Regions from separate parts of the Acidovorax sp. GW821-FHT10E03 genome, predicted to be linked through region 1. Evidence: riboswitches for the same ligand, from Rfam matches in the RefSeq annotation. Region 1 holds a riboswitch; the other holds the start of a gene.
What was found. Region 1 has a riboswitch for glycine ahead of gcvT (glycine cleavage system aminomethyltransferase GcvT). Riboswitches for the same ligand answer to the same signal wherever they lie in the genome.

Region 1 (14,902 bases):
TGCCCCCTCCCAAGGAGGCAGAGGCACCATCATCGGTGGTCACCCAGCACTACGACCTTGCTATTTCGCCAATACTTCGTACTGCAGCGAAGTACTTGCGCTGAGCTGGTACGGCGGCGCGTGTCGCCCCCCGCAGCCAAGTCGGGCAAATGCCGGATGCGCGGTTCCGGCGCGGCAGGTCCGCAAGCGCTGCGAGTGCTGGTCGCGGCGCTCAAGGCACCGCACGCGGTCAGGCGTAGTCGGACACCGGGATGCAGCTGCACGCCAGGTTGCGGTCGCCCCACACGTTGTCCACGCGCCCCACGGGCGACCAGTACTTGCTGCTGCGCAGGGCGGCCACGGGATAGGCGGCGGTCTCGCGGGCGTAGGGGCGGGTCCACTGCGCGCCCAGCAGGCTTTGCGCCGTGTGCGGCGCGTTCTTGAGCGGGTTGTCGTCCTGCGGCAGCGCGCCATTTTCGATTTGCCGGATTTCCTCGCGGATGGCGATCATCGCGTCGATGAAGCGGTCGATCTCGAACAGCGTTTCGCTTTCGGTGGGCTCCACCATCAGCGTGTTGGGCACGGGGAAGGACAGCGTGGGCGCATGGAAGCCGTAGTCGATCAGGCGCTTGGCCACGTCCTCGGCCATCACGCCGCTGGTGTCCTTGAGGCCGCGCAGGTCCAGGATGCACTCGTGCGCCACATGGCCGTTGGCCGAGGCGTAGAGCGTGGGGTAGTGGTCCTTCAGGCACGCGCTGATGTAGTTGGCGCTGAGGATGGCTGTCTCGGTCGCGGCCTGCAGGCCCTCGGCACCCATCATGCGGCAGTACATCCAGCTGATGGGCAGCACCGCGGCGTTGCCCAGCGGGGCGGCGCTGACGGGGCCGACCTTGCCGGCGCTCGGCTCCAGGGGCTGGTCGCCACGGCCGGGCTGGCCGGGCAGGTAGGGCACGAGGTCTTCCACCACGCACACGGGGCCCACGCCGGGGCCGCCGCCGCCATGGGGAATGCAGAAGGTCTTGTGCAGGTTCAGGTGGCTCACGTCGCCGCCGAACTCGCCGGGGGCGGCCACGCCCACCAGGGCGTTCATGTTGGCGCCGTCCACGTAGACGCGCCCGCCGTGGCTGTGCACCAGGGCACACAGCTCCTTCACCTGGGTCTCGAACACGCCGTGCGTGCTGGGGTAGGTGATCATCACGCAGGCCAAGTGCGCGCTGTGCAGCTCGCACTTGGCCTTCAGGTCCGCCAGGTCCACGTTGCCATTGGCGTCGCAGGCCGTCACCACCACCTGCATGCCCACCATCTGGGCACTGGCGGGGTTGGTGCCGTGCGCGCTGCTGGGGATCAGGCAGATGTTGCGGTGGCCCTCGCCCTGGGCCTCGTGGTAGGCCTTGATGGCCAGCAGGCCGGCATATTCGCCCTGCGAGCCGGCGTTGGGCTGCAGGCTGATGCCCGCGTAGCCGGTCGCTTCGCACAGCCAGGCACGCAGCTGTTCATCCAGTTCGCGGTAGCCCTGGAGCTGGTCGGCGGGGGCAAACGGGTGCACGCCGGCGAATTCGGGCCAGGTGATGGGGATCATCTCGCTCGTGGCGTTGAGCTTCATGGTGCAGCTGCCCAGCGGGATCATGCTACGGTCGAGCGCGAGGTCCTTGTCGGACAGCTGGCGGATGTAGCGCAGCATGCCGGTTTCGGAGTGGTGGGTGTTGAACACCGGGTGCGTGAGGTAGCTGCTGGCGCGGCGCAGCCCGGCGGGAATCAGCGGCTCCACGCCGTGCTCGAACGCCTCGAAGGTGGGCAGGGCCTGGCCGTCCTGGGCGAAGATCTTCCACAGCAGTTCGACATCGGCGCGCGTGGTTGTCTCGTCGAGCGAGATGCAGAGGTAGTTCTCGAAGTAGATTCGCAGGTTGGCGCCCATCTGCACTGCGCGAGCAGCTATTGATTTGGTAGCGCTGTCGGTTTTGAGCGTGAGCGTGTCGAAGCAGCCCTGGGGGCGCACGGGGGCGCCTAGCTGCGTGAGTCCCCTGGCCAGGATGGCCGTGTAGCTGGCCACGCGCTGCGCGATGCGTTTCAGGCCGTCCGGGCCGTGGTACACGGCGTACATGCTGGCGATCACGGCAGGCAGCACCTGCGCAGTGCAGATATTGGACGTGGCCTTTTCGCGGCGGATGTGCTGCTCGCGCGTCTGCAGCGCCAGGCGGTAGGCGGGCTGGCCGTGCACGTCCACGCTCACGCCCACCAGGCGGCCGGGCAGGCTGCGCTTGAACTCGTCGCGGCAGGCCATGTAGGCGGCGTGCGGGCCGCCCGCGCCCATGGGCATGCCAAAGCGCTGGGTGGTGCCAACCACGATGTCGGCGCCGTATTCCCCCGGGGGCGTGATGAGCGTCAGGGCCAGCAGGTCGGCGGCCACGATGAAGGCGGCTTGCTTGGCATGCGCCTTGTCCACATCGGCGCGCAGGTCGTCGATGCGGCCGCTGGTGGCGGGGTACTGGGCCAGCACGGCGAAGTAGTCGCCGGCCAGCAGGTCGTTCCATTCCTCGGCGGAGTTGGCCAGGCGCACTTCCAGGCCCAGGGGCCTGGCGCGGGTCTGGATGACTTCGATGGTCTGCGGGTGCGCGTCGCCGGCCACCACGAACACATTGCTCTTGCTCTTGACCGAGCGCCTGGCCAGGGTCATGGCCTCGGCGGCGGCCGTGGCTTCATCCAGCATGGACGCGTTGGCGATCGGCATGCCGGTCAGGTCGCACACCATGGTCTGGAAGTTGACCAGCGCCTCCATGCGGCCCTGCGAGATCTCGGCCTGGTAGGGCGTGTAGGCGGTGTACCAGGCGGGGTTTTCGAGAATGTTGCGCAGGATGACGCCCGGCGTGTGCGTGTCGTAGTAGCCCTGGCCGATGAAGCTCCGCAGAACCTTGTTCTTGGACGCCATTGCCTTGAGTTCGGCCAGCGCAGCGGCTTCCGTGGCGGGCCGGGGCAGCGACATCGCGCGGTTGCGCGCGATGGAGCGCGGCACGATGCTCTCGATGAGCGCGCTGCGCGAGGCTTCGCCGATCACGGACAGCATGTGGGCTTCGTCGGCTGCGTCGATGCCGATATGGCGGGGCAGGAACTCGGTGGTGTTCTCGAGTGCGGCGAGGGTGGGCAGGGGGGCTTGGGAGGTCATCGGCGGCGGCACAGTGCAAGGAAACACATTGGCCCGGCGGGGAGGCGCCGGGCCGCGGGGCATCGGAGGGTCAGGCGTTCTTGGCGAACTCGGCGTAGGCGGGTTCGTCCATGAGCGCATCGAACTGCAGCATGTCCGTCACATGGACCTTGAAGAACCAGCCGGCACCCATGGGATCGCTGTTGGCCAGCGAGGGGTCGGCGCGCAGTGCTTCGTTCACTTCGACGACTTCGCCGGTGACAGGCATGTATACGTCGGCCGCGGCCTTCACGGACTCGACCACGCCGGCCACGTCACCCTGGGTGAAGGTCGTGCCGACCTCGGGGAGGTCCACGAAGACCACGTCGCCCAGGGCGTCCTGGGCATGCAGCGTGATGCCCACGGTGGCGGCTTCGTGGTCGGAGATGTCGATCCACTCGTGGTCCTTGGAATACTTGATGGTCATGGGGGAAGCTCCAAAAAAAGGGGTAAACAGAAAAAGTGCCGATGCCAGCCGCCACTTTAGCCGGGCTCGGGCCGTTGCAGAGGCTCAGCCGCGGTGGTAGCGCGCGGGCGTGAACGGCATGGACACCACCTCCATGGGCACGGCCTTGCCGCGCACGATGGCGTTGACGCGCGTGCCGATGGCGGCAAAGGCTGGCGCCACGTAGCCCATGGCCACCGGCTTGTCCACGGTGGGACCTAGCAGGCCGCTGGTCACTTCGCCGATCTTCTGCCCGTCGGGGCCTTGCAGTTCGGTGTGCTCGCGCACGGGCACGCGTTCTAGCGCGACCAGGCCCACGCGCTTGCGCTGCAGGCTGGCGGGGTTGTCGATCTGCGACAGCACCTTGTCGGCACCGGGGAAGCCGCCCGCGCGCGCGCCGCCGGTGCGGCGCACCTTCTGGATGGCCCAGTTCAGCGCCGCCTCGGGCGGGGTGGTCGTGGTGTCGATGTCGTTGCCGTACAGGCACAGGCCGGCTTCCAGGCGCAGCGAGTTGCGGGCGCCCAGCCCGATGGGCTTGACCTCGGGCTGGGCCAGCAGCGCGCGTGCCAGGGTTTCGGCCTGGGACGCGGGCACCGAGATCTCGAAGCCGTCCTCCCCGGTGTAGCCGCTGCGGGTCACGAAGCAGTCGCAGCCCGCAATGGAAAAGTCGCCACCCGTCATGAATACCAGCTTTTCGACGCCGGGTGCCAGGCGCGCCAGGGCGGTGACTGCCTGCGGGCCTTGCAGCGCCAGCAGGGCGTGGTCGGGCATGGGGATGACGTCGCAGCGCTGGCCGATGCGTGCCTGGATGTGCGCGATGTCGCCTACCTTGCAGGCGCCGTTGACGATGACGAACAGGGTGTCATTGCCCTGGTTGAAGAACATCAGGTCGTCGATGACCGTGCCTTCGTCGGTGAGCAGCAGGCCGTAGCGCTGCTTGCCCACGGGCAGGTCGATCACGTCGACGGGCATCAGGGTTTCGAACGCGGCAGCGGCGCCGGGGCCGACAAGCTTGAGCTGGCCCATGTGCGAGACGTCGAACAAACCCGCCGCGTTGCGCGTGTGCAGGTGCTCGGCCATCAGGCCGGCAGGGTACTGCACGGGCATGGAGTAACCCGCAAACGGCACCATGCGGGCGCCCAGCTCGGTGTGCAGGGCGTTGAGGGGGGTGGTCAGCAGCGGGGCGGTAGGGGTGGTCAAGGCGGACTCCGGGGCAAATGGTGGCCGCGGCCCCATGGGTCGCGGGATTTGCCCTGCTGTCCGCTTTACCTGAGAGATTCACCGCAGCGCCCTGGCTGGCCGCGCGGCTTGCTCCTTCGGTGGATGGGTGCCGTGCTGCACGGTCCATCTCTCTCCAGCAAGGGAACGCCCGCATCACTGCGGGCGGTTGCCAGTCCTTTTGCCTGAGCGTTCGGCTGCTGCCTGCGCCTTCGGCGGCCCCTTTCGTTGATGGGAAGGGGCTCTCTCCTGACGGCCGCCAGTATATCCGCTGGAAGAAGCCGCGCAGGCGCTATTTGATGAACCCGAGCACCTTCGGCAGCCAGGTCGACAGCTGCGGGATGAAGGTCAGCACCACCAGCACCACGCCATGCGCCCACAGGAAGGGCACCAGCTCGCGCACCAGCTGCGACATCGGTACGCGCGAGACGTTGCAGGTGACGAACAGCAGCCCGCCCACGGGCGGCGTGATCATGCCCAGCGTGAGGTTGTAGATCACCACCATCGCGAAGTGGATGGGGTCGATTCCCAGCTTCACGGCCACGGGCGCGAGGATGGGCGCCAGCACCATCACGCCCGGCAGCGGCTCGATGAAGATGCCGAACAGCAGCAGGAAGATGTTCACGATGATGAGGAACATCCACGGCGAGAGGTTCATGCCCACCAGCCAGTCGGCCATCTGCTGCGGAATGCCCTCGATGGTCAGGATCCACGCGAACGCGGCCGACAGCCCGATGATGATCAGCACCGAGGCCGACAGCAGGGCCGAGCGTGCCAGGATGTCGGGCAGCGCCTTCCACTGCAGCGTGCGGTAGACGAACTTGCCGCACACCAGCGCATAGAACACCGCCACCACCGAGGCCTCGGTGGGCGTGAACCAGCCGGCGCGCATGCCGCCCAGGATCACCACCGGCAGCAAAATGGCGGGCAGCGCCTTCCAGGTGGTCTGCAGGATATCGGCCAGCGGCGGCATCCGGCCGTCGCCCTTGTAGTTGCGCTTCTTGGAGACGTGGAAGTTCACGATGCACATGGCCACCGCGATCAGCAGGCCCGGCAGCAGGCCGGCCACGAACAGCGCACCCACCGACACCGTTTCATCCTGCAGCGCATAGATGATCATGATGATGGACGGCGGGATGATGGGCCCGACGATGGCCGTCGAGGCCGTGAGCGCCGCCGCGTACGAACGGTCGTAGCCGGCCTTGTCCATCATGCGGATCAGCATCGACCCCGGCCCCGCCGCATCGGCCAGCGCCGAGCCCGAGATGCCCGAGAAGAAGGTCAGCGAGACCACGTTGGTGTAGCCCAGCCCGCCGCGCTTGTGGCCCACGAACTGCCCGGCAAACCTCAGCAGCACCTCGGTCAGCGAGCCGCCGCTCATGAGTTCGGCCGCGAGGATGAAGAAGGGCACGGCCATCAGTGGAAAGCTGTCGATGCCGGTGAAGGTTTCCTTGAGCAGCACCATCAGCGGGTAGCTCTCGGCCAGGATCAGCGTGGCCGCGGTGGCCAGGCCCAGCGCAAACGCCACGGGCACGCCCATGGCCAGGAACAGGCAGGCCGAAACGATGAGGATGATGGACGCGCTCATAGGGAGGCACTCGCATTCGCATCGAAGTGTTCATCGGCCGCAAAGTTGCGGTCGAGCACGTAGCCGCGCACGATGAACAAAAAGTGCACGATCAGCAGCACGCCGCCGATCAGCATGGCGCTGTAGATGTAGGCGAACGGGGTCTGCGTCACGGCCGTCATCTGGAACATGGTGCGCTGCATGTACAGCCAGCCGTACCAGACCATGAAGCCGAAGAAGGCGAACAGCAAGGCCGCGACCACGGCACGCAGGGCGATGGCGCCCGCGCGGGGCAGGGCATCCTGCAGGTTCTCCACCGCGATGTGGCCGCCATAGCGCAGCACGGGGCCGGCGCCCAGGAAGGTCAGCCAGATCATCATGTGGCGCGACACCTCCTCGGCCCATTCGAGCGAGTTATGGGTGACGTAGCGCATCACCACGTTGGTGAAGATGATGATGGACATGGCCGCCAGCAGCAGGATCAATGCCCAGCGGTTGGCGGCCAGAAAATAGCGTTCGAAGGTTTTCACGGGACGGTATTGGACAAGGGCGTGCAGGGTCAAAGCAAAAGCGCCCGGCGCCTTGTGTGGGCCGGGCGATGCGGGGCGCGGGTCAAGAGCGGCTCACACAGCCCAGCGAAGCGGTCCTGGTAAGGCGTTGCGTCGCAGAGAGTACAACCAGTACGGCAAGACGCAACAACGACGCCAGGAGGGCTGTGTGAGTCGCTCAAAAGAGTTAACGAACGTCCTGGATCTTCTTGATGTTGTCGGCGCCGAACTCCTTGGCGTAGCCCACATAGGCGGGCTTGAGGGCTTCGCGGAAGGCGGCGCCGTCCACCGTCTTGGTGACCTTCATGCCTTGCTGCTCCAGCAGGGCGATGCCGTTGTTCTCGTCGTCGTTGACCTTCTTGCGCTGGGCCACCGAGGCGCTCTTGGCGGCGTCGGTGAAGACCTTCTTGTCCGCATCGTTGAGCTTGTTCCACACCTTGGGCGAGAGCAGCAGCAGCGCCGGCGAGTACACGTGGCCGGTGAGCGACAGGTGCTTTTGCACCTGCGAGAACTTGGCCGACAGGATCACGGGGATGGGGTTCTCCTGGCCGTCCACCGTGCCCTGCTGCATGGCGCCGAACAGCTCGGGGAAGGCCATGGGCGTGGGCAGGATGCCGAAGGTGCGGTAGCCGTCCATGTGCACCTTGTTCTCCATGGTGCGCATCTTCAGGCCCTTGGCGTCCTCGGGCTTGACGATGTCGCGCTTGCTGTTGGTCATGTGGCGGAAACCGTTCTCCGTCCAGGCCAGCGCGATGATGCCCTTGCTCGGGAACTTGGTCAGGATGTCCTGGCCGATGGGGCCGTCCATCACCTTGCGCGCATGGTCGTAGTCGCGGAACAGGAAGGGGATGTCCACGATCTTCACTTCGGGCACGAAATTGCCCACGGGGCCGGTGGAGGTGTTCACCAGGTCCTGCGTGCCGAGCTGGATGGCCTCGATCTGCTCGCGCTCGCCGCCCAGCGCGGAGTTGGGGAAGTACTGGCACTTGTAGCGCCCCTGCGTGCCCTTCTCGACTTCGTCGCAGAAGACCTTGGAGCCCACGCCGTAGTGCGAATCGGGCGCCGTGGCGTAGCCGATCTTGAGCGTGGTGGTCTGCGCGCTGGCGGTGGCCATCAAGCCGAGCGCAAGGCCCAGGCCCGCAGCGAGGGAAGTCAATTGCATGGTGTCTCCTGTGAGTATGTTTCTTGCCGCGCCCCCTTGCACGCACCAGCGGAAAGGGTGCTGGCAGCATGGGTTGGCGGTCCTGAAAATTATGGCGCTGCAGCATGGCCCCGGGCATCGGGGTTTGTGCTGGTAAGCGTGCTTATTAACGCGCTGGAAGGAGGCAATCGTCGCCGGGGCGACAAAGGCAGGCTGCTGGCCTGGGCCAGGCAAGGGGGAGGGGGGAAGGGGCAGCCGGGCGGCCGCGAAGGTAGGTGCTTGCTTGTCAAGCGCCCCGGTCTGGCGGTAACCAGTCCGGGGCCCTGTCAGTTTGTGCGCTCCGGTAAGAGCGCCTTGATGTCCAAAGTATGCGCTGCGAGGCGCAGCAGTTCTTTCCATGTTTCGCTTGAATTTTCAAGTTTGCAGAAAAATTTGCTGCATATGGTGATATTCATGAATAATTGTGGCCATGGATCGTCTTGACAGAAAAATTCTCGCTGTGCTTCAGGGCAACGCCCGTGCCAGCCTGCAGGAGATCGGCCAGGCGGTGGGCCTGAGCGCTTCGCCGTGCTGGGGCCGCATCAAGAAGATGGAAGAGGCCGGTGTCATCCAGGGCTACACCGTGCGCATCAACCCGCAGTCGCTGGACCTGGCGGACACGGTGCTCGTGCAGGTCACGCTGGACAGCCATTCGGACAACACGCTTGAAAAGTTTGGCGAAACGCTGGCCAGCATTCCCGAGGTGATCGAGGCGCATCTGGTCTCCGGCGACTATGACTATCTGCTGCGCATCGTGGTCAAGGACACGCGCGACTACGAGCGCCTGCTGCGCGAGAAGCTCTACAAGATCAAGGGCATACGCCACAGCCGCTCGAGCTTCGTGCTGCGCACGCTCAAGAAGGCAGACCTGCCACTGTTTGCGGGCTGATTCGCCTCGACGTGGCGCTGCAGTGCAGAGGGAGGGGTTCGGACATCGATGGTCCTGATCCGTGTCGTCGATGCACTGCGCTGGCGGCGCGCGCGGCGCGCCATGCCCTGGGTCACCAGGCGTTGCGCCGTGGCCTCTTTTTTCCTGCCGGCAAAAAGTGCTGTGGAGTCGGCCGTTGCAGAATGGCGCCGTTTTTGCACTGGACGGCATGACGCCGCCCAGCCTGGCGCGCTCCTGCGCACCACGGCGGTGCGCGCGCCCCGTCAGCCATTCGTCAGTGATGCCCTGGGACCCCTCGCCATGAACCTGCGTTTCGTCGAAGCCTTCTACTGGGTGGCCTCCCTCAAAAGTGTCACGCGCGCCGCGGAAAAGCTGTTTCTCACGCAGTCGGCCATGTCCAGCCGCATCGCCGCGCTGGAGGAGGAGCTGGGTGTGTTGCTGCTGGACCGGCGCGACAAGCACTTCAAGCTCACCGTGGCCGGCACGCGGTTTCTGACCTACGCCAAGCGCATGCTGGAGCTGCAGCGCCAGCTCAAGACCGAGATGGGATCGGGCGGGCCGCTGGAGGTGTCGATCCGGCTCGGCGCCATCGAATCGGTGCTGCACTCCTGGCTCATTCCATGGGTGGAGCAGCTGCGCAAGGACAACCCCTTGCTGGAGCTCGAGCTCACGGTCGAGTCCACGCCCGTGCTGCTCGATCAGATCCGGCGGGGCTCGCTCGACGTCGTGTTCGCGGCGCTGCCTGCATCGGCCGACGGCATGCGCAGCCAGGCGGTGACGCCCATGGAGATGGTGTTCGTGGGCAACGGCAATATCCACCGCAAGCGCCGCTATGTGCTCGATGATTTTGCCGACACGGACATCCTCACCTTCCAGCGCGGCTCGCAGCCGCACGTGTACCTGCTCGACACCTTTCGCAATGCGCAGGTGGAGCCGCGCCGCGTGCACACGGTGTCGTCCATTTCGGCGATGGTGCAGCTGGTGCAGGGCGGCTTCGGCGTGGCCACGCTGCCGCGCCTGGCGGTGGAACGCATGCTGGCGTTTCCAGACCTGCGTGCCCTGGCGTGCGACACCGTGCTCAAGCCCCTGCCCATCCACGTGAGCTACCGCGAGGATCCTTCCTCGCCCGCGATGGAAGCCATCGTTCGCTCCTCGATCGACTTCATCGAGAACATCCAGCCGGGGCCCAAGGGGCCCACCCGCACCCCCCGCAAAAGAAGCAGCGCCCCGCGGTCCTAAGAGGCACAGGGCACCCTAGCACAGGCGTGCCACTTCACGGCCCAGGGCCATGCATCTGCGGATGCCGCAGTGCCTCGGTGTCGCCATCGCAACCGTCCCCGTGGCGGGTGCTCCACAACACCCTGGGGTTAACCCTGAAGCGGATATCAGGGTAATCCCTTGGCACCAACTTGGTTCCCCTTGCCCCAATGAAGTGCATCGAGAAAATCGATGACCTGAGCAAAATTTTTTGAATTTGCCAGCGCCTGCCGCCCCCCAACACAATCCGCCCAACGCCAGACGAATGGCATTTCCCACGACAAGGAAACACGGTGGATTCAGTTCAAGAAAAAGCGCTGGCGGTTTTTGGGTCCGAGGGCATCGACGACCCCGTCCATGTGCGCAGCGTGATCCGGCGAGGCGGCTGGGCATCACACACCAGCGGCCTGGCCCATGGCCGGGTGCAGGGCAACCTGGTGATCCTGCCTGAAGTGCAGGCGGGCGACTTCCTGCGCTTTTGTCAGCGCAACCCCAAGCCCTGCCCGGTGCTGGCGGTGAGCGAGCCCGGCCAGTTCGCGCTGCCCACGCTCGGGGGCGGCATCGACATCCGCAGCGACGTGCCGCAGTACCGCGTCTGGCGCCACGGCGAGCTCACGCAGGAGGTCGCAGACATCGCCGACCTGTGGCGCCCCGACCTCGTGACCTTCATCCTCGGCTGCTCGTTCTCGTTCGAGTCCGCGCTGCAGGAGGCCGGCATCAGCCTGCGCCACATCAACGAAGGCAAGAACGTGGCGATGTACCGCACGAACATTGCCACGCAGCCGGCAGGGCCCTTCGGGGGCGCCATGGTGGTCTCCATGCGGCCCATGCCTGCGGCCGACGTGATCCGTGCGGTGCAGGTCACATCGCGCTTTCCCAACGTGCATGGCGCGCCGGTGCACATCGGCGACCCTGCGCTCATCGGCATTGCGGACATCGCAGAACCCGACTACGGCGACGCCGTGCCGCTGATGCCCGGCGAGATCCCTGTCTTCTGGGCCTGCGGCGTCACGCCACAGTCCGCCATCCTGAACGCCCAGCCCGCGTTCTGCATCACCCATTCCCCAGGGTGCATGTTGGTCACCGACCTTCTCAATCACCACCTCGCCAGCTTTTAACCAAGGAGTTTCCCCATGAAGAAAATGATGTTCGGCCTGTGCGCCGCGGCCGCCGCATGCCTGGCCCATGCCGAGACCAGGTGGGACCTGCCCTCGGGCTATGCCGTCAACACCTTCCAGGTGCAGAACCTGCAGCAGTTCGTGCAGGACGTAGGCAAGGCCAGCGGCGGCAAGCTCAAGATCACGGTGCACCCCAACGCATCGCTGTTCAAGGCCAATGAAATCAAGCGCACCGTGCAGTCCGGGCAGGTGGCGATCGGCGAGTTCATCCTTTCCGGCGCTGCCAACGAGGCGGCGGTCTACGGTGTGGACTCCATTCCGTTCCTTGCCACGAGCTATGCGGACTCCAAGCGCCTGGACCAGGCCTCGCGCCCGCTGCTGGTCAAGACGCTGGGGGCACAGGGCATGAAGCTGCTCTACACCGTGCCATGGCCGGCGCAGAGCCTGTATTCGGTGAAGCCTGTCACGGCCCTCAAGGACCTCAAGGGCACCAAGATGCGGGCCTACAACCCGGCCACGTCGGTCATCGCCAACCTCATCGGCGCGCAGCCGGTGACGATCCAGCTGGCCGAGCTGTCGGCGGCGCTGGCCACGGGCACCGTGGACAACTTTCTCACCTCCAGCGCCAGCGGCGTGGACAGCAAGCTCTACGAAAGCGTGAAGTACTTCTACGGCGTGGCGGCCTGGCTGCCGCGCAATGCCGTGGTGGTGAACCAGAAGGCCTTCGACAGCCTGGACAAGGCCACGCAGGACGCGGTGCTGGCGCAGGCCGCGATTGCCGAGCAGCGCGGCTGGGCGCTGAGCGAGCAAAAGGACCAGGAGTACCTCAAGGAACTGGCCGCCAAGGGCATGCAGGTGGACGTGAGCGCCGAGAACCTCAAGAAGGAGCTCAAGACCGTGGGTGAGCGCATGACGGCCGACTGGATCAAGACCGCGGGCGATGACGGCAAGGCTGTCATCGATGCCTACAACGGCAAGAAGTGAGCAGGCCGCCATGTCCCTCATGCCTCCTACATCGGCCATTGCGGGCGATGCGCCCCCGGCCCTGGCCATGCCGCCGCACGTGCTGCGGCGCGCGCTGGACGGCGCGTACCTGGCCGCCGGCGCCGTCGGGGCTGCCTGCATCGCCGTCATCTGCGTGCTGATGGTGGTCCAGTCGCTCGGGCGCCAGTTCGGCTTTCCGACCGGCGCCATCAACGACGTGGTGGCCTGGCTGTGTGCCGCAGCGGCCTTCCTGACCATGGCCCATGCCTTCAAGCACGGCGATTTCGTGCGCGTGACGCTGGTGCTGGAGAAGCTGTCTCCCGCCACGCGCCGCAAGTACGAGGTGGCCTGCCTGACCGTCGCGGCCGTGGCCATCGGCTACCTCACCTGGTGGGCCTGTGTCTTCACCTACGAAAGCTGGCAGTTCAAGGAACTGGCCCAGGGCCTGTGGGCGATTCCCATCTGGATCCCGCAGATGAGCTTTGCGCTGGGCTCCGTGCTCTTTCTCGTCGCCGTGGTCGATGAGTGGTGGATCGTGGTGCAGGGCGGCGTGCCTACCTTTGTGCGGCTGGTGGAAGAGCGCCACGCCAAGGGCGACTTTTCTTCGGATCTTTAAGGAGCATCCCCATGGACATTCTTTCCATCGGCGCCTTCCTGTTGCTGCTCATGCTGCTCATGCTGTCCGGCGGTGTCTGGATCGCCATGACGCTGGCCATCTGCGGCTGGGTCGGCCAGGCCTTCTTCACCAGCAGCCAGCCCGGGCTGAACCTCTTTTCGGCCTTCTGGGAGAGCAACGCGAGCTGGGAGCTGGCGGCGCTTCCCCTGTTCATCTGGATGGGGGAGATCCTGTTTCGCACCCGGCTGAGCGAGGACATGTTCAGCGGCCTCGCCCCCTGGCTGAGCCGTGTGCCCGGCCGGCTGTTCCACACCACCATCCTGGGCTGCGGCATCTTCGGCTCGGTGTCGGGTTCGTCGGCGGCCACCTGCGCCACCATCGCCAAGGTCTCGCTGCCTGCGCTCAAGAAGCGCGGTTACAACGAGAGCATCGCGATCGGTTCGCTGGCCACGGCAGGCACGCTCGGTATCCTGATTCCGCCGTCCATCACCATGGTGGTGTACGCCGTGGCGGCCGATGCCTCCATCATCCGCATCTTCCTGGCGGGCTTCTTGCCCGGCTTGCTGCTGATGCTGCTGTTCTCGGGCTACATCGCCTGGTGGTCCGTGCGCAACAAGCAGCTCATGCCTGCCGACGAGCCGCCCACCACCTTCCGCGAAAAGCTGTATCTGTCGCGCAACCTGATTCCCTGTGCGCTGCTGATCGTGTTCATCTGCTGGTCCCTGGTGGCCGGCTGGGCGACGGCCACCGAGTGCGCGGCCTACGGTGTGGTGGGTGCCCTGGCACTGGCCGCATGGTGCAGGGCGCTGACCTGGCAGAACTTCAAGGAAGGCCTGGCGGGCTCGGCGCGCACCAGCTGCATGATCATGTTCATCCTGGCGGGCGCCGCGTTCCTCACCAAGACCATGGCCTTTACCGGCATACCGCGCGAGCTGGCCGAATGGGTCGATTCGATGCACCTGTCGCCCTACGCGCTGATCGCCTGCCTGGTGGGCGTGTACCTGGTGCTGGGCACCGCGCTCGACGGCATCAGCATGATCGTGCTGACCGCTGCGGTCGTAATGCCCATGGTCGAGAAGGCCGGGTTCGATCTCATCTGGTTCGGCATCTTCGTGATCCTGCTGGTCGAGATCGCCGAGGTCACGCCGCCCGTCGGTTTCAACCTCTTCGTGCTGCAGAACATGACCGGCAAGGACAGCAACCTGATCGCCAAGGCAGCCATACCGTTCTTCCTGTGCCTGGTGGTGTGCATCGGCCTGATCACGGTCTTCCCGCAGATCGTCACCATCGTCCCTGACCTCGTGATGGGCCAGCCGAAGTAGCAACCGCGGCCTGCGTCGGCCCGTTTTCCCCTGTGTCTGCCGGCCCCCGCGCCGGCCCCTCATCCCCCAACAGGAGCTTGCCATGAAGATGGTCTTGCTGGCCGCGCTCGCCGTGGCCCCGGCGCTGCACGCCCAGACACAGTGGAAGCTGGCCACCGGCTACCGGGTGGAGTCGTTCCACACGCGCAACATCGTCCAGTTTGCGCAGGATGTGGAGCGCGCATCCTCAGGCGCCCTGCGCATCGAGGTGCACGCCAACAACACGCTGGCCAGGCTGGCGGACATTCCGGCCGCAGTGCAGGGCGGCAAGGCCCAGGCGGGCGAGACCATCATGACCAGCCTGGTGGCAGACATGCCCATCGCCGGGGCCGATGCCGTGCCCTTCGTGGTGCACAGCTATGCCGATGCGCGCCGCCTGTGGGACCTGCAGCGGCCTTTGATCGACACGCACCTTGCGGCCAAGGGCATCAAGGCGCTGTACGCCGTGCCCTGGCCGCCGCAGGGGCTCCTGAGCGTTGCACCCGTGCGCTCATCGGCCGATTTCAAGGGCACCCGCATGCGTACGTACAACCCCGCCACGGTGCGCATCGCGCAAATGCTG
Region 2 (14,902 bases), on a different contig from region 1:
AGCAGCACGTCGGGGTTGGCGGCGCGGATCTTGAGCATCGGCGCGGTCACGTCGGTCAGGTTCGGCGCGACCGACTGGACCTGCAGGTCCACCCCGAGCTGCTTGGCCTGGAACTCCGCCGCTTCGAGGTTCCACCCGCCATAGGCATCGTCGTGGTTGATGTAGCCGATCTTCTTGCCCTTGAGGTGCTCGGCGGCGAACTGCACCATCGAGCCGCCCACCGCGCGCTGGGAGATGGAGAACGCGCCGTAGATGTACTTCGACGGCGGGTACAGGGCGCCGTCGCCCGACGCGTTGAGCATCACCAGGGGGATCTGCGAGCGTTCCACGTACTCGCGCGCGCCCACCACGGCGGCAGAGCAGGAGCCCCCGTTGAGCGCGAAGACCTTGTCCTGCTCGGTGAGCTTCTTCACGGCGGCCAGCAGGTCGTTGGCGTTGCAGCGGTCGTCCTCGACCACCAGTTCGATCTTGCGCCCGTGGATGCCGCCGTCCTTGTTGATCTTGTCGTAGTACATCTTGGCCGCGTTCATCACGTCGAAGCCGTAGGCCATGGAGTTGCCCGACAGCGGCCCGAACAGGCCGAGCTTGATGGTCTTGTCGGTCAGGCCCGGTTCGGTCTGCGCCTGCGCGCAGAAGGTGGAAAGTGCGGCCACGCAGGCCACGAGCAAGGACTTGGCTGGTTTCACGAGAGTCTCCTTTTTTTGGGGGGTGAGGTAACGGGGGAGCGCAATGGCGTCAGGCGGCCGGCTGTGGGGCCGTGTCCTTCTTCTCGAACCCTGGGCGGGGAATCAGGCCCAGCCAGGCCTGCGTCAGGCCGCCGTCGACGAGGAATTCCTGGCCGCTGATGTAGCTGGCCCGCTCGCTGGACAGGAACAGCACGGCGCCGGCGATGTCCGAGGGCGTGCTGATGCGGCCGGCGGGCACGATCTGTTCGCGCCGCAGGCGCACCGCGGGGTCCGTGTAGATGCCCTCGCTCATGGGCGTGCGGATCATCGCGGGGCTGACCACGTTGCTGCGCACGCCGTGCGCGCCCAGCTCGACGGCCAGCAGCTGCGACAGCATCTTCACGCCCGCCTTGCTCACGCTGTACGCCCCGCTGTAGGGCTGCGGAATGCTGGCCGAGATGGACGCGATGTGGACCATCGAGCCCCCGCCGTGGGCGATCATCTGCCGCCCGAAGCCCTGGGCGCACAGCAGGTAGCCGGTCAGGTTCACCGACAGCAGCTGGTTCCATTTGTCGACGGCGATGTCCATCAGCGCGTCGGCGTACAGGGCCGCGGCATTGTTGACCAGCAGATCCACCGCGCCCCAGGCCTTTTGCACCTGGTCCGCCGCCGCCTGCACGCTGTGCGGGTCGGTCACGTCGCAGGTGATCGGCAGGACCCGGCCCGGGTGCTCGCCCAGTCCGCCGGCGATCTCCGCCAGGCGCTGTGCATCGCGGTCGAGCAAGGCGACGCGGGCTCCCGCGGCCAGCAGCTGCACGGCGATCTCCAGGCCGATGCCGCCGCCTGCGCCCGTCACCACACCGGTGCGGTTTGCCAACCCCAGCCAGCCGCCATCTTCACTTGCAACCCTTGCCATATCCACGCTCGCCCTTCTTGATCAAAATCACGCATGGTGCGTAAGCGAGGCAATTATGTATACATGAATACTGATTTATCTCAGGGATAACCCTTAAAAAGGCCATTAATGGCATCACATGTATACTTGAAGAAAATTTCTACTGGAGCGGCAGGGATGAGAACTTTGGCCCAGGACGTGACCGAGACGCTGCGCAACTGGATCCTCAACGGGGAGATACGGCCCGACGAGCGGCTGGAGGAAATCCCCCTGGCCGAGAAGCTGGGCGTTTCGCGCACCCCCGTGCGCGCCGCCCTGAGCACCCTGGCCAGCGAGGGGCTGGTCGACCACCAGCCCAAGCGCGGCTACCTGGTGCGCGGCTTCAACATGGAGGAGATCGTCGCGGCCTACGAGGTGCGCGCGGTGCTCGAAGGCCTGGCCTGCCGCAACGCCGCCATGCGCGGACTCACGCCCGAACAGGCGCAGCGGCTGCGCGGGGCGCTGGCGGACGGCGACCGCATCCTGGACCTGGGAGAACTGCGGCCCGAAGACCACGAGCCCTACCAGCAGATGAACGTGACCATCCACGACACGCTGCTGGAAGCCTCGGGCAACCCCTGGGTCACGCGCTTCGCGGAGCAGGCGCAGAACATTCCCTTCGCCTCGGACCGCATCATCCTGTGGGACGACCATCCCATCATCCTGCGCTCGCACGGCGACCACCACCGCATCATCGAGGCGGTCATCGCGCGCGACTGTGTGCGTGCCGAGCAGCTGATGCGCGAGCACGTGTACTACGCAGGGCTGATCCTGCGGCGCAACTACGAGAAGCTGCTCTCGTGCGGGGACGCAGCGCCGGGGGCCAAGCCACCGGCGCGCCGGGGTGCGCCCAAAGACTGACCCGGCGACAGGCCAGGCGGAACGCCCGAGGGCGGTTCCCGGCCCATGTATCCATGCCGGCAGGATCGCGGCTCAGGCGCGCAGCCAGGCCTGCAGGTGCGGATAGGGCGCAACGCCCGAAGAGGCGGCCTGTGCGGGCGATGCCGCGAGGCCCGCCGACACCAGCCCGGCAGCGCCCAGATACACGCCCAGCTCGAAGGTCATGCGCAAGCCCTGCGAGTGGCCGTGGTAGCCCCCTTCGTGGAACAGCACGGCCGATGGCAGCCGCAGATGCTGCAGGGCGGCCCAGGCCCATGCCGTGGCTTCGATCTCGCCGCCGTGCGGCACGGGGGGCAGTTCGGCAAGGGCATCGTCCATGCCCGCGCGCAGGGCTGCGGACACCACGGCCAGGTGTCCGGCCTCGTGCAGCAGGTCGCCGGGCCACCGCAGCCGCGCCAGGTCCACCCTCAGGCCGCCGCGCGCGATGCGCACGCCGGGCAGGAAGCTGTTGCCGCCGGCAAGCTCGTCCTCGGCCACGTCCAGGCCGATCTCCCGCAGAAAGGCCATGATCTTGCGGGCCAGCGCGGTGCGCTCTTCCTGTTCCACCCGGTCCTGCTCCATGGCGGTCAGGCTCCGAGCAGGTCCGCCACGCGCGAACGCAGCAACGAAGGCTGCACGTCCGACGGCGCCACGGCGTGCCCCACGTTCAGGCCCACGCGGCTGTAGAAGCCCCGCCGGAAGGGCCGCACCATGGCCCCGCCCTGCTCGATGCGGCTGAAGTACGAGCCCCACAGATTGGTCAGCGCCATGGGAATGACGGGCGCCTCGATGCCCTCTTCGCGGGCACGCTCGATGATCTTCATGATGCCGCCCTTGAACTCCTGCAGCTGCCCGTCCTTGGTGATGCCGCCTTCGGGAAAGATGGCCAGCAGGTCGCCTTCGCGCAGCACCTGCGCGGCGCGGTCGAAGGCGGCTTCGTAGGTCTTGGGGTCTTCCTTGTAGGGCGCGATGGGGATGGCCTTGGCCAGGCGGAACAGCCAGCCGAGCACCGGCACGCGGAAGATGCGGTGGTCCATCACGAAGTAGATGGGGCGCGGGCTGGCCGCCATGAGCAGCACGGCATCCACAAAGCTCACGTGGTTGCAGGCCAGGATGGCCGCGCCCGTGCTGGGCAGGTTCTCGTCGCCCTGCACCTTGAAGCGGTAGACGAAACGCGAGGACACCCAGGCCACGAAGCGCAGCAGGTACTCGGGCACCAGCATGAAGATGTAGAACGCCACCACCGCATTGGCCAGGCCGGTGAACAGGAAGATCTGCGGCACCGTGAAACCGGCGCCCAGCAAGGCGCCCGCGATGAGCGAACTCGCGATCATGAACAGCGCGTTCAGGATGTTGTTGGCCGCGATGATGCGCGCGCGGTGCGTGGGCTGGCTGCGCATCTGGATCAGCGCGTACATGGGCACGCTGTACAGGCCCGCGAACAGGCTGAGCAGCGCCAGGTCGAGCATCACGCGCCAGTGCTGGCTCTGCGCTAGAAAGGTGCCAAGGCCCATGATCTCCGCGGGCGGCAGGCTGCGCGCGGCGAAGTACAGGTCGATGGAGAACACGCTCATGCCGATGGCGCCCAGGGGCACCAGGCCGATCTCGACATGGCGGCGCGAGAGCACCTCGCACAGCAGCGAGCCGATGCCGATGCCGATGGAGAACACCACCAGCAGCAGCGAGGCCACCTGCTCGTTGCCGTGCAGCACCTCCTTGGCCAAGCTGGGGAACTGGCTCAGGAACACCGCGCCGAAGAACCACATCCAGCTGATGCCCAGCAGCGAGCGGAACACCACGATGTTGCCATGCGCGAGCCTGAGGTTGCGCCAGGTCTCGGTGAAGGGGTTCCAATTGATCGTGAGCCCCGGGTCGGTGGCCGGCACCGGGGGAATGAACTGCGCCACGGCGCGCCCCGCCAGCGCGGCCACCACGCAGGCCACGGCCACCGTGGTGTGGCCGATGCCCGGCAGCGCCACCAGCAGCCCCCCCGCCACGTTGCCCAGCAGGATGGCCACGAAGGTTCCCATCTCGACCATGCCGTTGCCGCCCGTGAGTTCGCGCTCGTTGAGCACCTGCGGCATGTAGGCGAACTTGACCGGCCCGAACAGCGTGGAGTGCACGCCCATGAGGAAGGTGCACAGCAGCAAGACGGGCACGTTGCCCGCGATGAATCCGAAGGCGGCCACCAGCATGATGGCGATCTCCAGGTTCTTCACGAAGCGGATCATGCGCGTCTTGTCGTACTTGTCGGTGAGCTGCCCCGAGGTGGCCGAGAACAGCAGGAACGGCAGGATGAACAGCGCGCCGATCACCAGCCCCGCCATCGCGGGCGGCAGCCACGACACGCTGAGCTGGTACGTCACCATCACGGTGAATGCGAACTTGAAGAGGTTGTCGTTGGCGGCGCCGGAGAACTGGGTCCAGAAGAACGGGGCGAAGCGCCGCTGGCGCAGCAGCGCGAACTGGTTCGGGTCCTCATGCCCATGGCCCGGGCTGCCCGTGTGCTGCACGGAGTGCACGTGGGGCGCCTGGGGCACGCTGGCTGGGGTGGTCTCGGGGTTCATGCGTTTCTCCTCGTGTCCAATGGGTCGGCGGTGGCTGCTGTGTGTGTTGGTATGGCCCGGCGCACCCGGGGCTGGAGGCCCTGCCCGCGTGCGACACCCATGGTGTGGGCGCCATTCTGCCCGCACATGGCGGCAAATGCGGGGCGCGGTGCGCGGCTGTGGCGCGAAGCCGCCAGCGCATCCAGCGCCATCAGCACCGGCCAGGCAGCGCCAGCCGCCAGCACGTGCTTGAGGCTGTGGCCCGACACCCACTGCGCCGTGGCGTCGAACACGGCATGGTCGGCCGCCTCGAACAGCTTGGCCACGGCGTACATCGCGATCACGGCGCCCAGGTGCACCGGCAGCGTGCCCGCACGCCGGGGCAGCAGGGCCAGCGCCAGCACCACCAGCATCCCGCCCAGCTGCACCACGGCCCAGGGCAGCAGATTGCCGGTGGTGGACCACCACAGCACCGCAGCCGGACCCGCCAGCAACACCGTGCCTGCGGCGGCCCAGCCCGCCCGGGCGCTCACCCGGCCACCCGCCGCCAGGCCCAGCAGGCCCGCGAAAGGCAGCACCATGCCCAGCCGGTCCCACAGCAGGCCCGCATCGTCGGGCACCGCGTGGTACAGGCCGGAGCCCACGGCCGTGCACACCAGGCCCGCGAAGAACAGGGCCGCGAAGACCCGGGAGGCCGCATCCATGGCCGGGCGCTCCACGCGCCGCAGCCAACGCAGCCCCCACAGGCCGGCGGCGGCGAATGGCAGGTTGCTCAGGACATCCAGCGCGCAAGGGATGCCCCACAGCGCGCGCTGGTCCGCAAAGGCGTGCTGGTGGGTGCTGGCCGGCAGCGCCGGGCCCAGGCACGCCAGCCCCAGCAGCAGCACGGCGAGGCCCAGCAGGGCCCCCTCGGCGCGCGACGGGCCGGGGCGATGGCGAAAGGGAGCGGGGAGAACGGTCATGGTCGTCGTGTCCGTGGGCAGGTGGTGGATCGATGCAGCGCAGTGTCTTCAGCCCAACGGCCCCGGGCCGCGAAAAGTCGCACGGAGGGCCACCCGAAGCACCCTGGGTACCGATAATCGATACCCATGAGCACCACCGCCGACCTCGTTGCCGCCCTGAAAAAGGAACTCAAGACCGCGCAGATGACCTACGCGGACCTGGCCCAGGCCCTGGGCATGGCCGAGTCCAGCGTCAAGCGCATGCTGGCCAAGGGCGACATGCCGCTGTCGCGCATCGACGCGATCTGCCGCGCGCTGGCGCTGGACTTCGCCGACCTGGCGCGCCGCGTGGCCGACAGCCAGCCCTTGCTCAAGGAACTGAGCCAGGAGCAGGAGCGCGCGGTGGTGGCCGACAAGAAGCTGCTGCTCATGGCCATCTGCGTGCTCAGCCAGTGGACGCTGGAGCAGGTGACCACCACCTACCGCCTCACCGAGGCCGAGGGCATCAAGTACCTCGCGCAGCTCGACCGCATCGGCATCATCGAGCTGCGGCCGCTGAACCGCTACCGCCTCAAGCTGGCCAAGACCTTCCGCTGGCGGCCCCACGGGCCGGTGATGAACTACTTTCGCGAGCATGCGCTGCTCGACTACTTCGCGGGCGGCTTCGACGGCCCGGGCGAAGGCGTGCTGCTGGTGCACGGCACCATCAGCCGGGGCCTGGCGCCCGCCTTCATGGAGCGCATGCAGCGCGTGGCGCAGGACTTCGCGCAGCAGCACCTGGCCGACCAGAAACTGCCGCCGCGCGAGCTGGAGGGCTACACCCTGCTGCTGGCCATGCGCAGTTGGGAGTTCGAGGCCTTCACCGGGATGAGACGACTCCCCCCCTGAGCCGCTGCGCGGCGTCCCCCGCGGGGGACGCACCCGGTGGCCCGGCAGAGCCGGTTCCACGGGTGCACCGGCCTTGGGCGCGCCGGTTTCGGAGGGCGATGGCATGGCATGGCGGGGGGCCGGTCGAGCCAGCACAAACACTATCTTTTTGATAGCTTCTTGCGCTTTACCGACAGGCGGTAGAGGTCTAAAAGGTGCTCAGAACAGCCGCTTCCAGCGCACCGAATGCCCGTTTCAGCGCCGGTTGACTCTTTAATGTGAATACACTATTCTTTAAATATTAAATTTTACCAATTTAAAGATATTAAATGAAGACCACCCGCCAGCAGCAAGATGCCACCCGCCGCCAGATCGTGGCCAGCGCGGTGGACCTCATGACCCGCCAGGGCTTCGACGGCGCGACGATGAAGGACATCGCCCGCGCCGCCGGCATTGGCGACGCCACGATCTACAAATACTTCCCGACCAAGGACCGCATCGTGCTGGGCTACCTGGACGACGTGGCCCACCAGGCGCTGGCCGACACCCTGCAGACGCCCGGCTTCGCGGGCTACGGCCTGCAGGAAAAGCTGCAGCGCCTGACCGACGCGGTGCTGGAGCGCCTGCTGGCCGACCGCGAGTTCGTGGCCCAGGTGCGCAGCCTGGCGCGGCGCTCGCCGCTGTCGATGCTGGCCGAGCCCCTGGCGGCACGGCACAGCCTGCGCGAGGCCGTCGCCAGCTTTCTGGAAGCCGCGGAGGCCAGTGGCGAAATCGAGCCCTGCGACTTCAAGGGCATGGCGGGCGGGCTGTACACCGACTACCTGGCCGGTGTGGTGACGTACTGGCTGGCCGACACCTCCGAGGAATTTGCCGACACCACGCAGCTGGTGGACCTCTCGCTCGGCGTGCTGGTGCAGGCGCTGCGCGGAGGGCTCGTCAACCGCGTGTTGCAACTGGGTGGTTTTGTGCTGCGCAGCCAGATGGCCCGCATGGTGCAGCACAGCAGCGGCCTGATGGGCATGCTGCAGCTGGCCAGACAGGCCATGGCCAGCGCACCGCCCGGCCCGGCCCCCGCCTACACGGCAGCCGCTGAACCATCCCGGTCGCCGGAGCCTTCCAAACCGCCGCGTGCGCCCCGCAAACCCCGCGCGGCCAGCCCGGCACCCGCCGCACAGCCAGTGGCCACGTCCCGCAAGAGGAAGTCCGCATGACCACCGCCCACACCGTGCGCGAGGTCCAAGTGCCCGCTGGCACGGTCATCCATGCCACCTTGCACAACGCGGATTTTTTTGACGCCTTCACAACGACCGATCCCCGCCCCGCCACCAGCGCATTGCAGACCTGGCTGGAGGTCTTGGCCAGGACACCGCGGTGGACGGAGCAACTTCTGGCAGTGCGCAACAAGCTGGTGCGGCTGGTGGGCCTCAAGGGCGTGGGGCAGTTGCAGGACGTGCATCCGCTTGCCAGCGGAGCCTCTCCAACCAATGCGCGCAGCTACCGCGTCGGAGACCGCGTGGGCATCTTCCTCATCCGCCATCTGAGCGACACCGAAGTGGTGATGGGGCAGGACGACAAACACCTGGATGTGCAGGTCTCGCTGACCAAGCACGGCCAGCCTGGCAGTGCCCCCACGGTCGTCATCAGCACCGTGGTGCACATCCACAACACGCTGGGCCATGCCTACATGGCCGTCATCACGCCGTTTCACCGCCGCATCGTGCAGGCCATGCTGCAACAACTGGCCGCTTCAAACCATGGCCCGGGCTGACCCGCCGCGCACCAGCCGGCTTGCGCGCGGCACCATCACGGGCCTGGCGGCGGCACGCATCGGCATGGCCCAACTAGGCCATCGCGTGCGCAGCACGCCGTCTGCCCAGGCGCAGGCCGACCACGAGGCCGCCCTGGGCCGCATCCTCTTTGGCGCCCTGGGCCAGCTGCGGGGTTCGGCGCTCAAGGTATCGCAACTGCTCAGCATGCACCCGGGCCTGCTGCCCGACGGCGTGCGGCAGGAGCTGGCGCGCGCCCACCACCAGGCGCCGCCGCTCAACCGCGCGCTGGTGGGGCGCGTGTTCCGCCAGGCCTTCGGCCAGGAGCCCGAGGCGCTGTTCGACCACTTCGAGCCCACCGCCTTCGCCGCCGCCAGCCTGGGCCAGGTGCACCGCGCACAGCTGGCGGGCCACGGCACGGTGGCCGTCAAGGTGCAGTACCCCGGCATTGCCGCCACCATCGCCAGCGACATGCAATTGATGCGCACCGCGCTGCGCGCGCTGGCCCACACCGACATGCCCCTGCCCGCCAGCACCGTGGTGGACGGCGTGATGGCCGAGATCGAGGCCACGCTGCTGCGCGAGGTGGACTACCTGCAGGAAGCCGAGCAACTGCAATGGTTTGCGCAGCACGCGGCTTTGCCCGGCGTGGTGCTGGCGCGGCCCATCCTGTCGCACACGCGGGCCCAGGTGCTCACGCAGCAGTTCCTGCCGGGCCAGCACCTGCAGGCCTGGCTGACCACGCAACCCACACAGCAGCAACGCGATCAGGCCGGGCAGCACCTGTGGGACTGGTTCATGCACTGCACTTTTGTGCTGGGCCGGGTGCATGCCGATCCGCACCCTGGTAATTTTCTGTTCGCCCCCGATGGCACGGTGGGTGTGCTCGACTTTGGCTGCACGCGCAGCCTCTCCGGCGGGTTTCGGACGCAAGTGACACAGGCGTGGTCCGCACTGCTGCGCCCTCCCTCCGACCCGCAGCGCGACGCGCTGGTGCTGCAGGCCTACCAGGCACTCGGGCTCGTCAACGCCGGCCTCTCCGTGCAGGCCTACGCCGCCGAACTCGCCCCCGCACTGGCTGACATGCAGGCCTGGCAGATGGAACCCTTCACGCAGGCGGTTTTCGATTTTGGCGCCAAGACGCCGCCACCCATCACCGCCGGCCGCCACCAGCGCGTGCTGGGCGATCACTTGGTGCAGGTGCCCGGCGAAATGCCGGCGTTCGAGCGCATGTGGATGGGCCTGATGCACCTGCTCACGGGGCTGGGTGCACGGGTGCGCACGCATTGCCCCGCCCTTCTTTCTTCCTAGGAACCCGCCCACATGACCACCCTGACCTCCCCCTCCCCTCGCTCTGCGGCCATACCGCCTCGCAGCCGCTGGAAGGGCCCGTGGATGCTGGCCGTGGCGCTGCTGCACACGCTGTATGCCGCCGTCGTGTTTCCGACCCAGCTGCAGGAGATCGTGCGGCGCGGCGTTTTCAACAGCGTGCAAAAAGACCCGGCCGTGGGCGCCGTGGTCTGGTTTGTGCTGTTCGGCGTGTTGTTCGCGTTGCTGGGCTGGGCCATCCTGCTGGCCGAACGCAACACAGCCATGGCGCCCGTCCCCATGCGCGGGCTCGGTGCCGGGTTGCTGGCCCTCACGCTGCTTGGCATCGTGCTCATGCCCGCCTCGGGCTTCTGGCTGGCGCTGCCGCCCGCGCTGGCCCTGTGCTGGCCCCCAAGGCGCTGAAGGCGAAGAAGACGGATCGACGCGCCGCGTCTACACCTTCCACGGCCACCCTGATTGACTTGAAAACTGTCCATGATGAATACTGCGCTGGTACTGGCAGCCGGGGGCCTCGCCCTGGTGGGCGTTGCGCACTCGGTGCTGGGTGAATTCCTCGTGTTTCGCGCACTGCGCACGCAGGGCGTGGTGCCCACCGGCGGCAAGCCCGTGCTGCACGAGCGGCAGGTGCGCATCCTGTGGGGCACCTGGCACCTGGCCACCGTGCTGGGCTGGGCCCTGAGCGCCCTGCTGTGGCGCCTGGGGACCGTATCCGGGGATGCCAACCTGGGGGCCTGGGTGGCTGACGTGGCCGGGCTGGCCACCTTGGTCAGCGGATTGCTGGTGTTCTATGCCACCGAGGGTAGGCACCCTGCATGGTTTGCCTTGCTGGTGGTGGCGACCCTGGTGTGGTGGCGTTGACACGCGCAGGCCTGCACCGGACGGCCGCCTGCACGCCCCGGCGTGAAAGAAATCACGAAAAGCCCCGCCTTTGCCGCCACGGGAAACACAACTTCACAAGACTTCGCAATTCGCCTACACCGTCTTGACGCAGCATCTGCACCATGAAGTCTCCGGTTCCGCAAGGAATCATTTTGAGGAGACCATCATGGCCCGCAATGCACTCGCCGCTGCTTCCATCGCCCTGCTGTCGCTGGGCGCCGCGACCGTGGCGCAGGCACAGACCAGCGCCACCGTCGTCATCCAGTCGGGGCAGCCCCACCACTACCAGGCGCCGCCCGCGCCGGTGATGGTGCAGTACGGCCCACCCCCGCCACCGCGCTACGAAGTGGTGCCCCGCCCCCGCCGCGACATGGTGTGGGTGCCTGGGTACTGGGACTGGCGCGGCCACCGCCACGTCTGGATCCAGGGCCACTGGGTGAAGGCCCGCCCGGGCTACTACTACCGCGAGCCCCGCTGGGTGGAGCATGGGGGCCGCTGGGAAATGCGCCGCGGCGGCTGGGACCGCGATGGCGACGGCATCCCCAATCGCTATGACCGCGACCGCGATGGCGATGGCATTCCCAACCGCTACGACCGCGACCATGACAGGGACCGCGACGGCGTGTCCAACCGCCACGACCGCGACCGCGACGGAGACGGCGTGCCGAACCGCCACGACCGCCGCCCGGACAACCCCTATCGCAATTGACGGGGCCTGAGCGCCGCCCGCCCCCCCGAGGGCGGCGGGCGCGCCAGGAACTGGCCCTCGCCGCCTACGCACACCCCCGCAGGGCGCCTACGCGGCCCGGCTGCCCGTGCCGCCACCATGCAGTGACCGCTTCCGCAAGGAACATCAGGAGAATCCCATGACCTTCATGACCCGCAAGACATTCACCGCAGCCTCCATCGCCTTGATGGCGCTGTGGACCCTCCCGCAGGCGCATGCCGCCACGCAGGGCACCGTCATCGTCCAATCGAGCCAGCCGGAGCGCAGCTACCACGCCACGCAGTACCAGGTGAGGCCCGCGCCCCCTCCCCCGCGCCATGAAGCCGTGCCCCGCCCCCGCCGGGGCCAGGTGTGGGAAGAAGGCCACTGGGAATGGCGTGGCAACCGCTACCAATGGGTGCGCGGCCACTGGGTGCAGGCCCGCGCCGGCCACCAGTATCGCCAGCCGCACTGGGTGGAACGCGAAGGCCGCTGGGAGTTTCAGCGTGGCGGCTGGGACCGTGACGGCGATGGCGTCTCCAACCGCCATGACCGCGACCGGGACGGCGACGGCGTACCGAACCGCCGCGACCAGCAGCCCGACAACCCGCGCCGCAACTGACCCCACGCCCGGCGCGCGCGCCGCGCAGGGCGCCGCCGGTCAGCCCAGTTGAAGTTCGGCGCGCCCCAGGCCGGGAAACTCAGCCACCACCACCGTGCCCGGCGCCACCATCACGGTGCCGGTGCAGGACCCGGTGGTCACCCACTGTCCCGCGCGCAGCCCACCCAGGCTGTGCGCGCCGCCATTGGCCAGCCAGGCGAGCAGGCGCAAGGGATCGCCCGCCGGGTTGCCCCAGCCAGCGTGCCGCACGGCCTGCGCGCCATTCACCGACAGCACCACAGGCTGCCGCATCGGCTGCACCGACTGCGCGCTCTCCGCTCCCGACCCCACGATGAGTGCCCCATGGCAGGCCTGGTCGGCCAGCCGGCTCCACTCGCCTTGCTGCGCCCAGGCGGCGTAGCGCGTGTCGCAGACCTCGATGGCCGCCCGCACCGACGCCACGGCGGACAGCACCTCGGCCTCGCTGTAGGGCTGCGCCCGGGCAGGCAGATCGGCACCCAGTTCGTACACCAGTTCCGCCTCCACACCCAGCACGGCGAAGCCCGCGCAGGACAGGCGCACCACGCCCCCGCCGGCCATCGCAAACACCGAATCGCGCGCCAGGGCCGCCCGCGCAGGCAGCGCCTGCGGCGACGCCGCGCCCACCTTCCAGCCCGCGATCTCGCCGCGCTCGCGCACCACGGCGTCCTGCACGGCATAGGCCTGGGCAGCGTTCTGGGGACGCAATGCGGCGGGCAGGTCGAGCGGACGGGGCGTGCGCCCCAGGCGGGCCATGGTGAGCACGGCCGCGCTGGTCAGCGGATCAAAGGCGGTATCGGGCATCAAGGCGTCCTGGAGAGAAAGGCGAAGGTTCCGGCGGATTATGGCCAACCCCGTGCCCGCAGCATCAGCAACGATTGCGGCTCATTAGCGCGGACAAAGCGGTTTTTGCGCGATGCGGGCTCCTAGAATGGCCCCCGCAGGAGAGTCAGCGGCCCCGCCCGCTTCACCGAAGGCGCAAACTCCCATACACGCTCAGGTCCCGTACTGCACCATTCATCAAAGCCGTCTGGAGAGCCGCTTCGCGCAACGCGAAGCGCACCGAAGGAGCAAACCGCGCGCCATGTGGGCCGCGCGGTGAATCTCTCAGGTACCAAGGACAGGGGGAGCGGCAGCTTGGGCATTCATGCGCCAGCTGCACGCTATTGAATTCATAGCTGCCAGCGCATGTTGTTCTAGCGCCAGAGCCCAGAAAGGCTTTGAAAATCATGCGCGTGATCGTTTTGGGCGCCGGCTTGCTCGGCGTGACTTCGGCTTACTTCCTGCAACAGCGCGGCCACGAGGTGACCGTCATCGACCGCCAGGGTGCGCCCGGCGCCGAGACCAGCTTCGCCAACGGTGGCCAGATCTCGGTGAGCCACGCGGAGCCCTGGGCCAACCCGAGCGCGCCGCTCAAGGTGCTGCAGTGGCTGGGCAAGGAGGATGCTCCACTGCTGTTCCGCCTGCGCGCCGACATGCGGCAATGGCTGTGGGGCCTGTCCTTCCTGCGCAACTGCACGCCCGCGCGCACGCGCCACAACATCGAGCAGATCGTGCGCCTGGGCACGTACAGCCGTGACACGCTGCAGCAGCTGCGCGCGGCCACCGGCCTCCAGTACGACCAGCGCACGCAGGGCATCCTGCACTTCTATACCAACCAAAAAGAGTTCGACGGCGCCCTGGCCCCTGCCGAGCAAATGCGCCAACTCGGCTGCGAGCGCCAGGTGATCAGCGCCGACGAGGCCGTGCGCATCGAGCCTGCCCTGGCCCATATCCGCCCGCAGCTGGCCGGAGCCACCTACACGGCCGAGGACGAATCCGGCGACGCCAACCAGTTCACACGCGAGCTGGCCAAGCTGTGTGAAGAGGCGGGCGTGCAGTTCCGCATGGGCCACCACATCACCGCGCTGCGCGAGGCAGGTGGCCGCATCGACCACGTGGAAGTGACCAATGCCGAAGGCCGCTTCGAGCGCGTGCGCGGCGATACGTTTGTGCTGGCCATGGGCTCGTTCAGCCCACTGCTCGCGCAGCCGCTGGGCATCCAGCTGCCTATCTACCCGGCCAAGGGCTATTCGGTGACCATGCCGGTCAAGGATGCGGGCAAGGCGCACCAGGTGAGCCTCACGGACGACGAGTTCAAGCTCGTGTTCTCGCGCTACACCAACGAACGGGGTGGCGACCGCCTGCGCATCGCCGGCACGGCCGAATTGAACGGCTACGACCGCCACCTGAACCAGGTGCGCTGCGACGCCATCGTGCGCCGCGTGGAGCAGCTGTTCCCCGGCGCGGGCGATGCCAGCCAGGCCCAGTTCTGGACCGGCCTGCGCCCCGCCACGCCCAGCAACGTGCCGCTGATCGGCGCCACCAAGGTGGCCAACCTCTTCCTCAACACGGGCCACGGCACGCTGGGCTGGACCCACGCCTGCGGCTCGGGCAAGGCCCTGGCCGACATCGTGAGCGGCCGGGTGCCCGAGGTGGACTTTGCATTCCAGGGTCTGCAGGGCTGCGCTCCCGGCAAGGCGCTGGTGCCATCGCGCACCACGGCCTGAACGGGAGCACAGCGGGGTTGCAGCACCGCCGCGCAGGCGGGCGCTGCCACCACGGGCCAGCGCCCGGCCTACCTGGCAGCGCCCGTGGCGTGCGCCACGAACTGCGCCACGGCCTGCATGTCCTTCTCGCTCATGCGTTCGGCATACGAAGGCATCACGCCGATGCCCGCCTTGAGCGCGCGCAGCACGCGGCCCGCGTCG

Region 2: another riboswitch for glycine. It lies ahead of AC07OD_RS17335 (D-amino acid dehydrogenase); the one in region 1 lies ahead of gcvT (glycine cleavage system aminomethyltransferase GcvT).

The regions. Positions count from the first base shown of each region.
Region 1 covers NZ_JBWKMU010000018.1:30,059-44,960, reverse strand. Annotated here, with positions in the region: gene gcvP (aminomethyl-transferring glycine dehydrogenase) at 230-3,139, opposite strand; gene gcvH (glycine cleavage system protein GcvH) at 3,210-3,584, opposite strand; gene gcvT (glycine cleavage system aminomethyltransferase GcvT) at 3,669-4,838, opposite strand; glycine riboswitch at 4,849-4,970, opposite strand; glycine riboswitch at 4,984-5,082, opposite strand; gene AC07OD_RS26440 (TRAP transporter large permease) at 5,113-6,408, opposite strand; gene AC07OD_RS26435 (TRAP transporter small permease) at 6,405-6,917, opposite strand; gene AC07OD_RS26430 (TRAP transporter substrate-binding protein) at 7,123-8,097, opposite strand; gene AC07OD_RS26425 (Lrp/AsnC family transcriptional regulator) at 8,546-9,004, shown strand; gene AC07OD_RS26420 (LysR family transcriptional regulator) at 9,305-10,243, shown strand; gene AC07OD_RS26415 (putative hydro-lyase) at 10,579-11,379, shown strand; gene AC07OD_RS26410 (TRAP transporter substrate-binding protein) at 11,395-12,363, shown strand; gene AC07OD_RS26405 (TRAP transporter small permease subunit) at 12,431-12,979, shown strand; gene AC07OD_RS26400 (TRAP transporter large permease) at 12,991-14,301, shown strand; gene AC07OD_RS26395 (TRAP transporter substrate-binding protein) at 14,384-14,902, shown strand, end outside.
Region 2 covers NZ_JBWKMU010000009.1:155,892-170,793, reverse strand. Annotated here, with positions in the region: gene AC07OD_RS17410 (ABC transporter substrate-binding protein) at 1-686, opposite strand, end outside; gene AC07OD_RS17405 (SDR family NAD(P)-dependent oxidoreductase) at 736-1,581, opposite strand; gene AC07OD_RS17400 (GntR family transcriptional regulator) at 1,738-2,460, shown strand; gene AC07OD_RS17395 (hypothetical protein) at 2,533-3,060, opposite strand; gene AC07OD_RS17390 (MFS transporter) at 3,066-5,045, opposite strand; gene AC07OD_RS17385 (hypothetical protein) at 5,042-5,986, opposite strand; gene AC07OD_RS17380 (helix-turn-helix domain-containing protein) at 6,113-6,853, shown strand; gene AC07OD_RS17375 (TetR/AcrR family transcriptional regulator) at 7,162-8,043, shown strand; gene AC07OD_RS17370 (DUF2867 domain-containing protein) at 8,040-8,600, shown strand; gene AC07OD_RS17365 (ABC1 kinase family protein) at 8,587-9,909, shown strand; gene AC07OD_RS17360 (DUF6463 family protein) at 9,922-10,329, shown strand; gene AC07OD_RS17355 (hypothetical protein) at 10,402-10,785, shown strand; gene AC07OD_RS17350 (YXWGXW repeat-containing protein) at 10,973-11,515, shown strand; gene AC07OD_RS17345 (YXWGXW repeat-containing protein) at 11,682-12,134, shown strand; gene AC07OD_RS17340 (2-keto-4-pentenoate hydratase) at 12,174-12,956, opposite strand; glycine riboswitch at 13,173-13,286, shown strand; gene AC07OD_RS17335 (D-amino acid dehydrogenase) at 13,382-14,701, shown strand; gene sorU (SorU family sulfite dehydrogenase c-type cytochrome subunit) at 14,770-14,902, opposite strand, start outside.